Regions from separate parts of the Aerococcus urinae genome, predicted to be linked through region 2. Evidence: riboswitches for the same ligand, from Rfam matches in the RefSeq annotation. Region 2 holds a riboswitch; each other region holds the start of a gene.
What was found. Region 2 has a riboswitch for thiamine pyrophosphate ahead of thiT (energy-coupled thiamine transporter ThiT). Riboswitches for the same ligand answer to the same signal wherever they lie in the genome.
Positions count from the first base shown of each region.

Region 1: linked by a shared signal. The riboswitch ahead of thiW (energy coupling factor transporter S component ThiW) and the one ahead of thiT (energy-coupled thiamine transporter ThiT) in region 2 are both predicted to bind thiamine pyrophosphate.
Region 3: linked by a shared signal. The riboswitch ahead of AWM73_RS00160 (hydroxyethylthiazole kinase) and the one ahead of thiT (energy-coupled thiamine transporter ThiT) in region 2 are both predicted to bind thiamine pyrophosphate.

Region 1 is NZ_CP014161.1:868,498-872,733, forward strand. Features, by position in the region: gene AWM73_RS04045 (ABC transporter substrate-binding protein) at 1-437, shown strand, start outside; gene AWM73_RS04050 (PTS transporter subunit IIC) at 816-1,865, shown strand; TPP riboswitch at 1,984-2,078, shown strand; gene thiW (energy coupling factor transporter S component ThiW) at 2,104-2,643, shown strand; gene hpt (hypoxanthine phosphoribosyltransferase) at 2,756-3,292, shown strand; gene AWM73_RS04065 (AzlC family ABC transporter permease) at 3,482-4,165, shown strand; gene AWM73_RS04070 (branched-chain amino acid transporter permease) at 4,162-4,236, shown strand, end outside.
Region 2 is NZ_CP014161.1:417,241-421,476, reverse strand. Features, by position in the region: gene AWM73_RS01885 (cation:proton antiporter) at 66-1,322, opposite strand; gene thiT (energy-coupled thiamine transporter ThiT) at 1,647-2,213, opposite strand; TPP riboswitch at 2,264-2,363, opposite strand; gene pyrR (bifunctional pyr operon transcriptional regulator/uracil phosphoribosyltransferase PyrR) at 2,362-2,895, opposite strand; gene AWM73_RS01870 (alpha/beta hydrolase) at 3,051-3,878, shown strand; gene AWM73_RS01865 (iron-sulfur cluster biosynthesis family protein) at 3,983-4,236, shown strand, end outside.
Region 3 is NZ_CP014161.1:23,782-28,017, reverse strand. Features, by position in the region: gene thiD (bifunctional hydroxymethylpyrimidine kinase/phosphomethylpyrimidine kinase) at 256-1,704, opposite strand; gene AWM73_RS00160 (hydroxyethylthiazole kinase) at 1,691-2,530, opposite strand; TPP riboswitch at 2,688-2,786, opposite strand; gene apf (aggregation-promoting factor) at 3,178-3,876, opposite strand; gene nadC (carboxylating nicotinate-nucleotide diphosphorylase) at 4,192-4,236, opposite strand, start outside.

The DNA of each region.
Region 1 (4,236 bases), 450 kb from region 2:
AAGTTCAATATGAACAAGCCAAGGAATATATTGAGTCCAAGGGCTTAAAAGTCGAAAGTATGACAGTGACGTCAACTAACGATGTGCAACAAGCGACTAAAATCTTAGCTGAAAAAGTTGATGGCATCTACCTTCCAACAGATAACACCATTGCTAATACCATTCAAACCATTGGAAAGGTCCTAATGGAAACTAAGACGCCGTCAGTAGCCGCTTTCGATGCCGCTATCGAAGGGTCTCTATGTGCCTATGGGGTAGACTACTATAAATTAGGTCAACAAACTGGAAATATGGCTGTTGATATCCTTAAAGGAGATAAAAAACCTGCGGACATTCCAGTAGAAATGTCTAAGGACATGGTCATTAAGGTAAACGATGAAATGGCTGCTGCCTTGGGAATGGACAGTGAGGAATTGAAGGCGCGTTTAAAAGGATAGTGAATAAAATTATTTAGAACAAATGAAAGATAAATAGCCAGACTAGAGGAATTTAGAAGAGGTCAAGAAGAGAAGAAAGTCAAAGCAATGTTAAAAGGTCTGACCTGCCGCAAACGACCAGGTAGCTTAAAAATCCTTGTAAAAGAGACCAGTCGGGTGACCTAGCGTATCGCTTTCTTATGTAAGAAGTATTGGCCTATATCTATAAGAACTGTAGCATGTGAATTAGGGCAGCCCAGAGCTGCCTTTTTAATGTTAACTAATAATATAAAAATAAATAATCTTTTTATATATTCAGGCATTTGTTGAAAATTTCAAGATTTTATCATGTTTTCATGATAAGATGTTAAAAATACTTTAAAGAAAGAAGGTTAATTAATGCAGAATTTAAAAATTAAGGATATTTTTAACCAAGTTTTAAATGGGGCGTCAACTGGTATTGTTATTGGTTTAATTCCTAGTGCTATACTGGGCGCTTTGACCCGATCTTGGCTCAGTTCACCCGGAATTTTGGCTGACTTTGCCGGCTCAATCCAGGCCTTTCAATTTGCTGTTCCCTTTTTAGTGGGACTCTTTGCTGCCTTGCAATTAAATATGAAAGGCATGGAGATTGCTGCTATGGCAGGAGCTGCGTTTTTAGGAAGTGGGGCAGCTCGCTTAGTTGATGGCGCTTGGGCGCTCAAGGGAACAGGAGACTTAATAAACACGATTATTACCGTATTTATTGCTGCTATTTTCATTAAACTTTATAACAATCGCTGGCAAAGTCTCAATATTGTGATTCTTCCTTTATTGGGTGGAATTTTACCTGGTTTTATCGGTCGCTTAATCCTACCTCTGGTTAGTCAACTGACTTTACTTTTAGGCCAGGGGATTGCTCATCTTACAAAGATCCAACCATTAATTATGGCAATATTAATCGCTATTGCCTTTGCCATTATCATCGTTACGCCTCTATCCAGTGTTGCTATCGCTTACGCGGTATCCATTAGTGGTCTAGCGGCTGGTGCAGCTAACTTAGGGATTGTAGCTGTTGTATTTACATTTCTCTATGCCTCTTCACGAGTTAACAGTAATGGGATTACTTTTTCATTATTATTTGCTGGGCCAAAATTATTTATGGCCAATTACTTACAAAACCTAAAAATGACCTTGCCTATTGTGATTAATGCAGGGGTAGTTGGTTTCTTTGGTTATTTATTTAATATTCAGGGGACAACAGAATCAGCGGGCTTTGGTATCACTGGTTTATCCGGACCAATCAACGCCTATTACTTTATGGATGGTAATGCATTGGTTAATATTCTAGTTCTCTGCCTTACCTACGTAGTAGTGCCTTTGGCGATTTCTATTATTACCCATCAGACTTTTACCCGTATGGGGATTTATGATGAGAGCATTTATATTTACCATGCACCAGAACATTAAAAAGCCCTAGCAATAAAAGACAATCGTTTTAAGAAATGCCTTTATTGAGTCGCTTTTAAAAAATAGTTGAAAAGGCTTGTTTAATTTTTATTTATGACATATGATGAGTAAGTAAAATACTATTAATTAGGGGAGCCACGGCTGAGAGGATTTATATCGACCCTTTAACCTGATCAAGGTAATGCTTGCGTAGGTAGTCTTTTTTTGTGCTCTCCTTTATCTTTTAGGAGGGAATTTTATGAATAGGAAATCAAGTCCATTGATTTTAGTAACGGTAGCAATGTTTGTGGCCATTGGGGTGGTTATTTCTCCGATCTTTCGAGTAGAGGGCTTTGCCCCTACCGCCCACTTTGTTAATGTGGTTTGTTCGGTTTTATTGGGCCCTTGGTATAGTTTGTTAAATGCAATTCTGACTGCAATTATCCGGATGAGTCTTTTTTCGGTACCTCCGTTAGCGCTCACTGGCCAAGTTTTTGGTGCTGTGCTTTCGGGAATACTATATCGTCTCTTTAATGGCTCTATCCTTGCTTGTGTGCTTGGTGAAATTATCGGCACAGGGATAATCGGGGCCATTGCTTCCTATCCAGTAATGGCACTTCTATTGGGAAAAACAGGGATTACTTGGCTCTTCTATGTGCCTAGTTTTCTAGTTGCCACAATTATTGGTGGTGTCTTAGCTTATTTCTTCTTAGTCACCTTACGTCAAACCGGTTTGCTTTATAAAATGCAAAAACGCCTAGGGATCAATGTTTATGATTCTTCTAAGAAAAAGGCTTAAATTAGCCACAGTTAAAGCTAAAGTACTCAACTTTTTCTGCGCCTTTAACTTTTATCTGTTATTATAAGATCACAAGAGTGAATAAGAGATTAGAGAATTAGGAGCTTTTTTAATGGATAATTTAATGGAAGAAATACTTATTCCCCAAGCGGAATTATTAAAACGTATCGAAGAATTAGCCAAGGATATTGCCCAAGAGTATCAGGATAAGAATCCTTTACTGGTTTGTGTCTTAAAGGGGGGCATGCCCTTTATGGCTGATTTAATGAAACAAATGGATATCCTTCTTGAAATTGACTTTATGGATGTTTCTAGTTACGGCGATGCCTTTGAATCCAGTGGCGAAGTAAAAATAATAAAGGATTTATCGGTCCCTGCAAAAGGGCGTCATATATTATTTGTTGAAGATATCGTAGATACCGGGAGAACCTTAAGCTATCTGTATAAGGTCTTAAAATCCCGCCAGGCAGCTTCCATAAAAACTGTTTCTTTATTGGATAAACCGAGTCGACGCAAAAAGGATTTTCAAGCAGATTGGATCGGCTTTGAAATTCCGGATAAGTTTGTGGTCGGTTATGGTCTAGACTATAAGGGCCAATTGAGAAACTATCCTAATATAGCTGTTTTAAAAGAAGAGGTCTATTCTTAACTATATATTTCTACTTAATAATGTGAACTGGGAATTTGTCCCAGTTTTTTCTTATTGGCTAAATAAGCTAAAGCTATCAGGACTGATTGAAAAAGATCATGACTGGATAAGTTATCTGTGATTTATTTTCTCTTATAACTATATTATCCTGTAAGATAGAATCAATTAATATAGAAAAGAGGTCTGGAAATGAAAGAAGCGCTTAAGTTTGCCTTCCCCAAAACCATCCCGATTATGATGGGGTACTTATTCTTGTCACTATCTTTTGGTTTATTAGCGACAAGTTCAGGCATTCACCCCTTATTAACCCTCTTAATGAGCCTAATTATTTATGGGGGCTCGATTCAATTTGCCGGTATTAATGTCTTGTTGGGAGCCTATGATCCCTTTGCCGCTTTTATGCTAGCTGTTATGGTGAATGCGAGACACATGTTTTATGGCATTACCCTGTTAGAAAGTTATCAGTCCCTAGGGTGGAAAAAATACTATAGCATTTTTGCTTTGTCTGATGAAACTTTCTCGCTGACAGCTTCGGTTAATGTTCCCGATCATATTGATAAGTCTTGGGTCTACTTTTTGATCAGTTTACTCGACCAGCTTTACTGGATTGTTGGAACAGTTCTGGGGATTTTCTTAGGGAATTTTATCAGTTTCAGCTTAAGAGGAATTGAGTTTATTTTAACGGCATTATTTATAAGTATTTTTGTCGACCAATGGCAGCAAAGTGCTAACCATAGACCACAAATTATTGCTCTAGCCACTGGAATAATTTGTTTATTGATTGTTGGGCCCAACAGCTTCTTGATTCCAGCAATGTTAATTATTATTGCCATATTCTTTTTTGTCTTTTTGCGTGAGGAGGAAGAAAGATGAGCTTTAACCAACAGTTAATAACTGTCATTCTATTGGCCTTGGGAACTGCCTTAACCCGTTTTATTGTCTTT
Region 2 (4,236 bases):
CAATATGGTTGGTTTGCTCCTTTTATTTTAATACAAGTTGAGTCATGTCCGCTTCGTTTCATCACTTAGCTAGGCAGTAAGTCTTCTTGCCTTGCCAATTTTTCTTTCTCCTTGCCCGCTTCGCCGAGTTTTCGATAAACCATGCCGGCTAGGGGGAGAGAAATAATTTCAATGATTAGGGCAGCGGCTGAAATTGTGATCTGTAAGAGATTAGCTAACTCAGGGTAAACCCCCATCAAATTATAGGCAGCAATCCCAGCAAACATAATCGAGACCCCCGAGTGAGGCATCATAATGATTCCCATATACTTTTCAACGACCTTGGGGGCATGACTGATTTTGGCACCCAGATAACAACCCAAGTATTTGCCTAAAGCCCTAATCAAGATATAGGCCACCATTAGCATGCCACCGTCAAATAGGGCTGCTGGATTCAGGTGAATCGATAGGTTGACAATGAAAATCATTAAGGCATAAGAGTGAACTGGGCCGAGATCCATTTGCAAGCTCGGTACTTTCTCAGGATCCACCACGTTCATAAAGGCGCATGAGCCCGCGATCCCGGCTAATAAGGACATCATCTGAGTTTCAGTGAAGACATGCCAGTTCAAATAATTATCTAAGGCATAAATGACTAGCATGGAGAACAAATAGATAAGGAAGCTTTGCTGTTTGGAAGCGCCTTTTCCTACTAATTTCCCTGCGACCAGTCCGATTACCCCACCCAAGAGAATCGGAGCTAAGATCATAATCAGTAATGAGCCCAAGACGGAAGTGGAACTTTCGTTTAAGACCGCTCCAATAATCGATACTAGGGGGAAGAAGACAATGTTAACCATCACTGAGTTAAAAGCCGTCATCGATGGCACTGAATCAGATAAGGGGCCGGAACAATCATACTGTTCCACCACTGAGACTGGAGGTGCCGGTGCAGTCGCAATAGCGATCCCCCCAAAGAGTAAGGCAGCAATGATGGGTAGACCTAAGAGGTGAAGAATAAGGGCAAAAGATCCCGTCACCACTGCAAAGGTTACCACCAGGTCAGATATTCCCATGGCGAAGACTTTACTGATGGAATCCTTGATGTCACGGTAAACTAACTTATAGCCCACCATCGACCCCACTAGAATTTGCATAAGTACCATCAGTGATTGATAGACCTTGGTTGAAATTAGTTCAGGGCTTAAAAGGTTTAGCCCGTGCTCTCCGAGAAACATGGCCACAATCAACCAACCAATGATGGCTGGGAATTTGATTTTCTTAGCCAGTTCTCCGGCAAAATAAGCAATAAGCATTGCCAGTAAGAAACGAAGAACAAACACATTGAACACTCCTTTCCAATATTTTTCTTAAATCCTCTATTACTTATTGGTCGTTATAGCCTTCTCACTTTGGGTAAAAAATATAGTTCATAACTTCACATACTTAACTAAAAAAAGAGAGAAAGCTTTCAGCTAGGCTTTAACTTTAGTTATCCTTTTCACAAAATATTATAGCAAACGCTTTCTTATTAAAGTGTTTGCGCGCCAACAATTCCATAAAATCTTTCTTTTTGTCAAAAAATCAGTCTCAGTCAATAAAAAGACGCCCTCTCAAAGGACGTCTCAGAACAATAATTCCATCTAAGCAATTGTTAAAATTGCTCTTTAATCTTCTGGATTTAAGAGCCTGGGGGCATTATTAAATAATAAAGCCACCACTAAAGCCCCTACTAGCCAGGTAAAGAAACCGGTAGGTACATTGACAATGGTCGTATACCACCAAGCATTCATCCCTTCTGGGGCATAAGAAGACCAGAAGGCATAGCCGGCATACCAATGGATAAAGTATTGGGCCACCATCCCAATAAAGGTCGCTGAAAAGATACCGATCCAAAGCCCTTTTTTATCTCCTTCTAGCCCTGCTTTCTTGACCCGACTAGCTAAGAGTCCCGTTAAGCCTGCTAACATAAAGGCGAAGAAGTATTCAAGGAAAACTTGGAAAGGGGTTAGAATGGTGGCTTGACCAGTGATTAATTGCAAAAGCCCAAACAGGAAACCGGCAGCAAAACCGCTCTTTATCCCACGTCTTAAAGAGATCAAATAAATGGGAATAACCCCTAAGTTTACCCCAATACCTACTCCATTGGTGGTCGGTAATAGACCTAATAAATAAGCCAAGACCGCTACCATAGCAACTTCTAATAAAACTCTTACTTGTTTACTTTGTCCCATAATTATAAAGTCCTTTCCTAGCAAAAAACAGGTAAGAGAAAATGCCTCTTACCTGTTTTTGTGCACTTTCTTCCGCTAGTATTACCTAGTCTCAAGTTCAAAGGGTCTGTAAAATACATCTCAGCCATAAAGGCTCCCCTAGTAGCAACTATTTAATTATATATACTGCATCCTTACTGTCGAGTTCCCGCATCTTCACCCGAATTTTCTCTTGCCGGGAAGTGGGAATGTTTTTACCAACAATATCAGCACGAATCGGTAATTCCCGGTGGCCCCGGTCAATAAGTGTGACTAAAGAGATCTTGCTTGGACGCCCATGATCCATCAAGGCATCCATCGTCGCCCGAATGGTCCGACCAGTCATGAGGACATCATCACAGATAAAGATGTGTTTACCATTCACATCAAAGTCCAACTGGGATAAGTCTTTGACCAACTGATCCTTTTCCTGGTCGAGGTCATCACGGTAAGCACGAACATCCAATTCCCCATAAAAGACATCAGCCTCTTCTAACTGGTTGATGCGGTCCTTAATCCGGTTAGCAATAATTGCTCCGCGGGTTTTAATCCCTACGATGGCTAAATTAGCGGTACCATGGTTGCGCTCCAAAATCTCATAGCTCATTCGCGTTAAGGCGCGCTTCATTTCTGCTTCGTTGAGAAGCTCGACTTCTGTTGCCAAGGCATCTCCCCCTTATCCTTTATTCTACACATCATTGTAGCGAAATATTGTGAAGTCTGCAATTATTTCTTAACCTTGAGCACCTTCAGGGGGATTGCGCTTGCTTAATCCCCCTGGGTCAAGTATGCTAGTAGCACATTAAGCGGAGGTAAATCATGTTCAATGCCGATTATTATTATCTAAAAATGAAAACCCACTACTTAAGCTTGCCCTATTCCGGCAAGAAGCGGCGGGTGCGAGTCCTACTCCCTAAAAATTACCAGCAGGAATCCGCGTCCTATCCAGTTGTTTACATGCATGACGGACAAAATGTCTTTTATAGTAAGGAGTCCTTCCTAGGCTATTCCTGGAAGGTCATCCCTACCCTCAAGCGTAATCCCGATTTAGCCAAGATGATTGTGGTCGGGATCGACAATGACCCTCAAACTCGCTCGGATGATTATAATGCTTGGAGCTTTGAAAATCCTAGTGACCCTAAGGCAAGGCCCTTGGGGGGTTTAGGCAATGATTTTAGTGACTTCATTATGAAGGTGGTTAAACCCTTTATCGACCAGACCTATCGGACTAAAACCGATAAAAACCATACGGCCATGATTGGGTCTTCTTTTGGGGCCAATATTACCGCCTATATGGGAATTAAGTATGCCGATCAGATTGGCCGCTTGGGGATTTTTTCCCTAGCCCAATGGATCGTTCAAGAACCCTTTGATCGCTATCTCAAGTCACAAAGCTTAGACCCCGAGCAAAAAATCTACCTCCAAGTCGGCAGCAAAGAAGGCGATGATACCGATCGTCTCTTTATCCAAGGCAATATGGCCCAAGCCTATATCGACGCTTCCCTCCACTACCAAGCTTTGCTTATCGCAGGAGGGATTCCAGTAGAAAATATTGACTTCAACATCTATGTGGATGAAGAGCATAATGAATATTACTGGGCCAAACACCTCCCCGACTGTCTCCGTTTTCTCAGTAGCGACTGGTGAAGTATGAAAACGTTTTAAAAATTATTTTTAGGCTTTTCCGACTAAACTGCTCACGAATTCTGATATAATCATCCTTATAAGAGTTGTTGTGAGGAGGATATGCCATGAAGTTATTTTTCACCCAGAAAGCCATACAACAGTTACAAAACTTAGATCGTTTCCATAATATTTGCCTAACAACCTCCGATGAAACAGGTCATACCAGCCACAGAGCCTATCGGAGTTTGGTCTTACAAACCAATGCGCCTACTTTTGAAAACTTTGATGAGGTCCTTGAAACGCATATCGGTCAAATCCATGTCACAACACAGGCCCTCAGCATATTAGGCAATGACAACCGGATAGATTTTGATGAATT
Region 3 (4,236 bases), 390 kb from region 2:
AACCTTGTAATCGCTTACAAGATTTAAAAGAATATTTTTATATTTTAATTAAAAAGAGAAAATATGTGTTTATTTTCACAATGTTAGATAAAGATATCCTTTTTTAAAAACAGATAGACCCTTTTCTAAATATAAAAAAAAGGCCATGACAAGCTATCATGACCCTTATCGGTGTACAGATACTCTTCCCTTAGTGGTTCTAGCCTGGAAGGGTTTAAAGACTAAAAACTATTGGCTAAGGGAAGCTAAAGCAAATTAATGGTCACTAGGGTAATAAGTCAAGAGGCCAAAGCCATGGTTCAAGGGCCCACTCCCCTGACCTAGATCTAATTGATCTTTAAGAGCTAGGCTGAGATAAGTTTTGGCCCGGGCGATGGCAGTGACTAAGTCATCACCCTTGGCTAGGTTGCTGGCAATGGCACTGGATAGCGTACAGCCGGTGCCATGGGTATTGGGGTTATCGACCCGGTCGCCTTGGAACCAGTGGACTTCGCCAACAGGAGTCACCAGGACATCGTTAGCATCATTAACCCGGTGCCCACCCTTACAGAGGACCGCGACTTGGTAGGTCTGGCTAATTTTTTTAGCGGCCGCTTCCATATCCTTTGCCGAATGGATTTCTTGTCCCGCTAAGACCTGGCTTTCAGGAATATTGGGCGTAATTAAGCTGGCTAGGGGAAATACCTGGTCTGCTAAGACTTGAACTGCTTGGTCTTGGATCAAGTTCGATCCACTAGTGGCTACCATAACGGGGTCTACCACAATGTTTTTAGCTTGGTAGTTTTTGAGGGCCTTAGCAATTTCTTCCACTAAGTCCACCTGGGAAACCATGCCAATCTTGACAGCAGCCGGGGGAATATCCTCAAAGACCGCTTGGAGTTGGCTAGCCAAGGCCTCTGGACTGAGGTCATAGACCCCGGTCACACCCCTAGTATTTTGGGCGGTCACTGAAGTAATAGCACTCATGCCAAAGACTCCATTGGCCTGCATGGTCTTGAGGTCCGCTTGAATACCCGCTCCCCCACTGGAATCTGAGCCGGCAATGGTGAGGACGGCTTGGAGCTTAAAAAGCTTTTCAGCAGCTTTACGGATGGCTTGAGTCGCTTGGTAGGGGGCTTCCGCCTTAAATAAGGCGGAAATCAGAGCCACCCCAGCCAGACCCTGGTCACGTAAATTAGCCATATTATCTAAATTAATCCCGCCAATGCCTACGATAGGAATATTGACCCCTTGGGCAATCGCTCTCAGGGTAGTCAGACTAGTTCCTTGGGCATTGGCCTTAGACTGGGTCGGATAGAGGGCGCCAACTCCCAAATAGTCTGCACCAGCTGCTTGGGCTTTTAGGGCGGCCTCCAAACTCTTAGCCGAAGCCCCGATGATCTTATCAGGACCTAGCAGTTGTCTAGCCTGGTCGACTGGCAGGTCATCTGCTCCGACGTGGAGGCCATCAGCATCCACCGCCAAGGCCAGCTCATAGTCATCATCAATAATAAAGGGGACACCTGCATCTTGGCAGAGCGCTTTGATTGTTTTGGTCAGATCCAGCTTTTCCTCCTGGTCTTTAAAGGGATGGTCCTTCAGACGTAATTGTAAGATCGTGGCCCCGCCCGTTAAGACCTCCTTGACTTGCCGGATTAATTCATCATGGTCAAAGCGGTCGGGGGTAATAGCATAGACCAATAAATCATTTTTATTGAATGGCATACTTGGCTCTCCTTTCTAATTCTTTGGCCTCTAATAAGAAGACCTGGTCAATGACTCGGTTGGAATAAGTAGCATTGCCCTCATAAGGCTGGAGCACTTGGGCAGCGATTTCTCCCGCCACCCCATAGCTAACCATGGCCGCCGTCGTCAGGTAAAAAAGATCTTCTCCCGGATTACCAGCTAAAAAGCTGGCTAAGACGCCGCTTAACTGGCAACCTGATCCCGTATAAGAAGCCATCCAGGGGTGACCATTTTCAATGACTGCCAGCCGTTCGCCATCAGTTACTAAGTCAATCGGGCCTGACATGGCTAGGATAATCCCTTTTTCTAGGGCATAAGCTTTAAAGGCCGGGGCAAAATCAGCCAGGTTAGCCAAGGTCACCTCGTCTCCAGGCCCCAAGTCGACCCCTGATCCTTGGCTTCTTTCAAAGAGGAGGCTACGAATTTCCGAAGCATTCCCCTTTACCGCAGTCACTAGACCTTGGTCAATCAGATCTTGGCAGAGCTTTAATTTAGACGGCATAGCTGCAACTCCCACTGGGTCTAAGACCACGGGATGCTGATCATTTTTCGCTGTGGCAGCGAGGTCTAATAATTCCTGGTTAGGCCTAGGGCTAGCGGCATTTATGAGCAAGAGGTCAGCCGTCTTGACCACATCCTGACTATTAGGTAGGTTATCGGTCATTACGGGACGCCCGCCACTGGCTAGGATCACATTGGCTACATCATGGATGGTGACATAATTATTCAAGACTTGGACCAGCGGGGCCTTGGCCTTGATCTGCTGACTATATTTGGCAAAGGGAATGGTTGTTTTTTTAGGCATTTACTCATCTCTCTTATTCTGTTCAGACTGCATATTTTACCTGCAGGTCTTTTATTTCTAGACAGAAAAAAAGTCCTGCAAAGTATACTCCACTGATTGTACTTTGCAGGACTTCTTATCGTTAGGCTTTACCAAAGCTTGGCTATACCGTACAACGATATTTGAATTCTCACATCCCTACGCAAGTTTTAACTTTCTCAGGTTCAAAGAGTCCAGGTTTCCACCTATCTCAGCAAAAGCACCTCTTGTGAGTACTTTCTAACTATAGCAGAAACCGCTTACCTATTCAAGGCTGACCACTTAGGCCCCCTTTAAAAGCTAAGATAAATAAAAAACTCCAGCCCAGGGAGCCGGAGTTGATTGAGGAGTCTGGGACAAAAGTCTCACACTCTTTTGAAACGTGTTCCAAAAGTCAGCCCTGACGTCCACTTCACGAACTATGTGCGATAGGCTTTCGCCTATCTTCCATAGTTTGTTCCAGTGGTTCAGGGCTCCTTTGACTTTTGTCACACTCTTTTGAAACGTGTTCCAAGCGCAGAGCAAGCGTCCGCTTCAGAAAAAGGCGCTAAATTCTCTTTGAGAATTTAAACGCCTTTTTCTTCCAGCGGTCTTGCTCTTTGACGCGATTGTCACACTCTTTTTCTATCTTAGTACCAACCGTTAGCGTTCCAGAATGCTAGAGCGTTGTCCCATGAACCGTAACGACCGGCTACGTATTGGTCAGCCACACGTTCTTGGTTAGCTGGGGAGTAGTCACCATTTAAGTAAGAAGCGCTTAATTGGTAACGTCCGATGTATTGGCCGTTAGTTGCTGAGTATGAACCACCAGATTCACGTTGAGCAATGATTTCTTTAGCGGATGAAGAAGAACCAGTGTAAGCGCTTTGTGCTGGAGCTGGTGCAGGTGCAGGTGCTGGAGCAGCAGCTGGTGCAGCTTGAACAGTTGCAGGTGCTTGGTAGGTTTGACCAGCAGTTTCATCGACGGTGTAAACTTGAGCTGCTTGACCTTGTTTTTCTACTTCAACTTCATTAACCTTACCTGATTGGTCAGATTTGAAGGTTAATTTAGTTCCTGGGAAGATTAAGTTAGCATTTTCGATGTTGTTGATTTCAGCTAGTTCTTTGGTGTTCACGTCTGCTGCTTGAGCAATAGCGTTTAAGGTGTCACCAGATTTAATGACATAAACTTTTTCGTTGTCATCTAATTTTTGGAAGTCAGCTTTGATTTCTTCAACTGAACGTGCTTGCCATTCAGCTGCGTGTGCTTCAGTCGTTTCCCCAGCAGCAAAACTTACTAAGGCTGATAAAGCGATTGAGGTACCTACTAAAACTTTCTTCATATTCATGTGTAATAAAAATCCTTTCTTATGTGCAAAGTTCATTCTTTTTTCTATTTAATATGATTAAGCATCTTAATCATTCAGATTCATTTTTATCTCTCAACGAGGTCTTTCCCTCGTCGACATGAAATATACTATCATGGCTTCCAGACGAAGAAAAGGGATTTTCTGACTTGTTAAGGCCCTTTAATTACTTTGACATTTTAAAAGGATTTTCTGAAACATTTCTGTCGCCTTGTAACCTTGCTGTAACAAAAGTCAAGACCAAGCTTTATTTATTGGTTTTAGACATCAAGGATTTCTGCCTCAGGAGGTCCAGTCCTATTCGCTAACTTTCAGATGTTTGAGGGACAAATCTAAGATTCC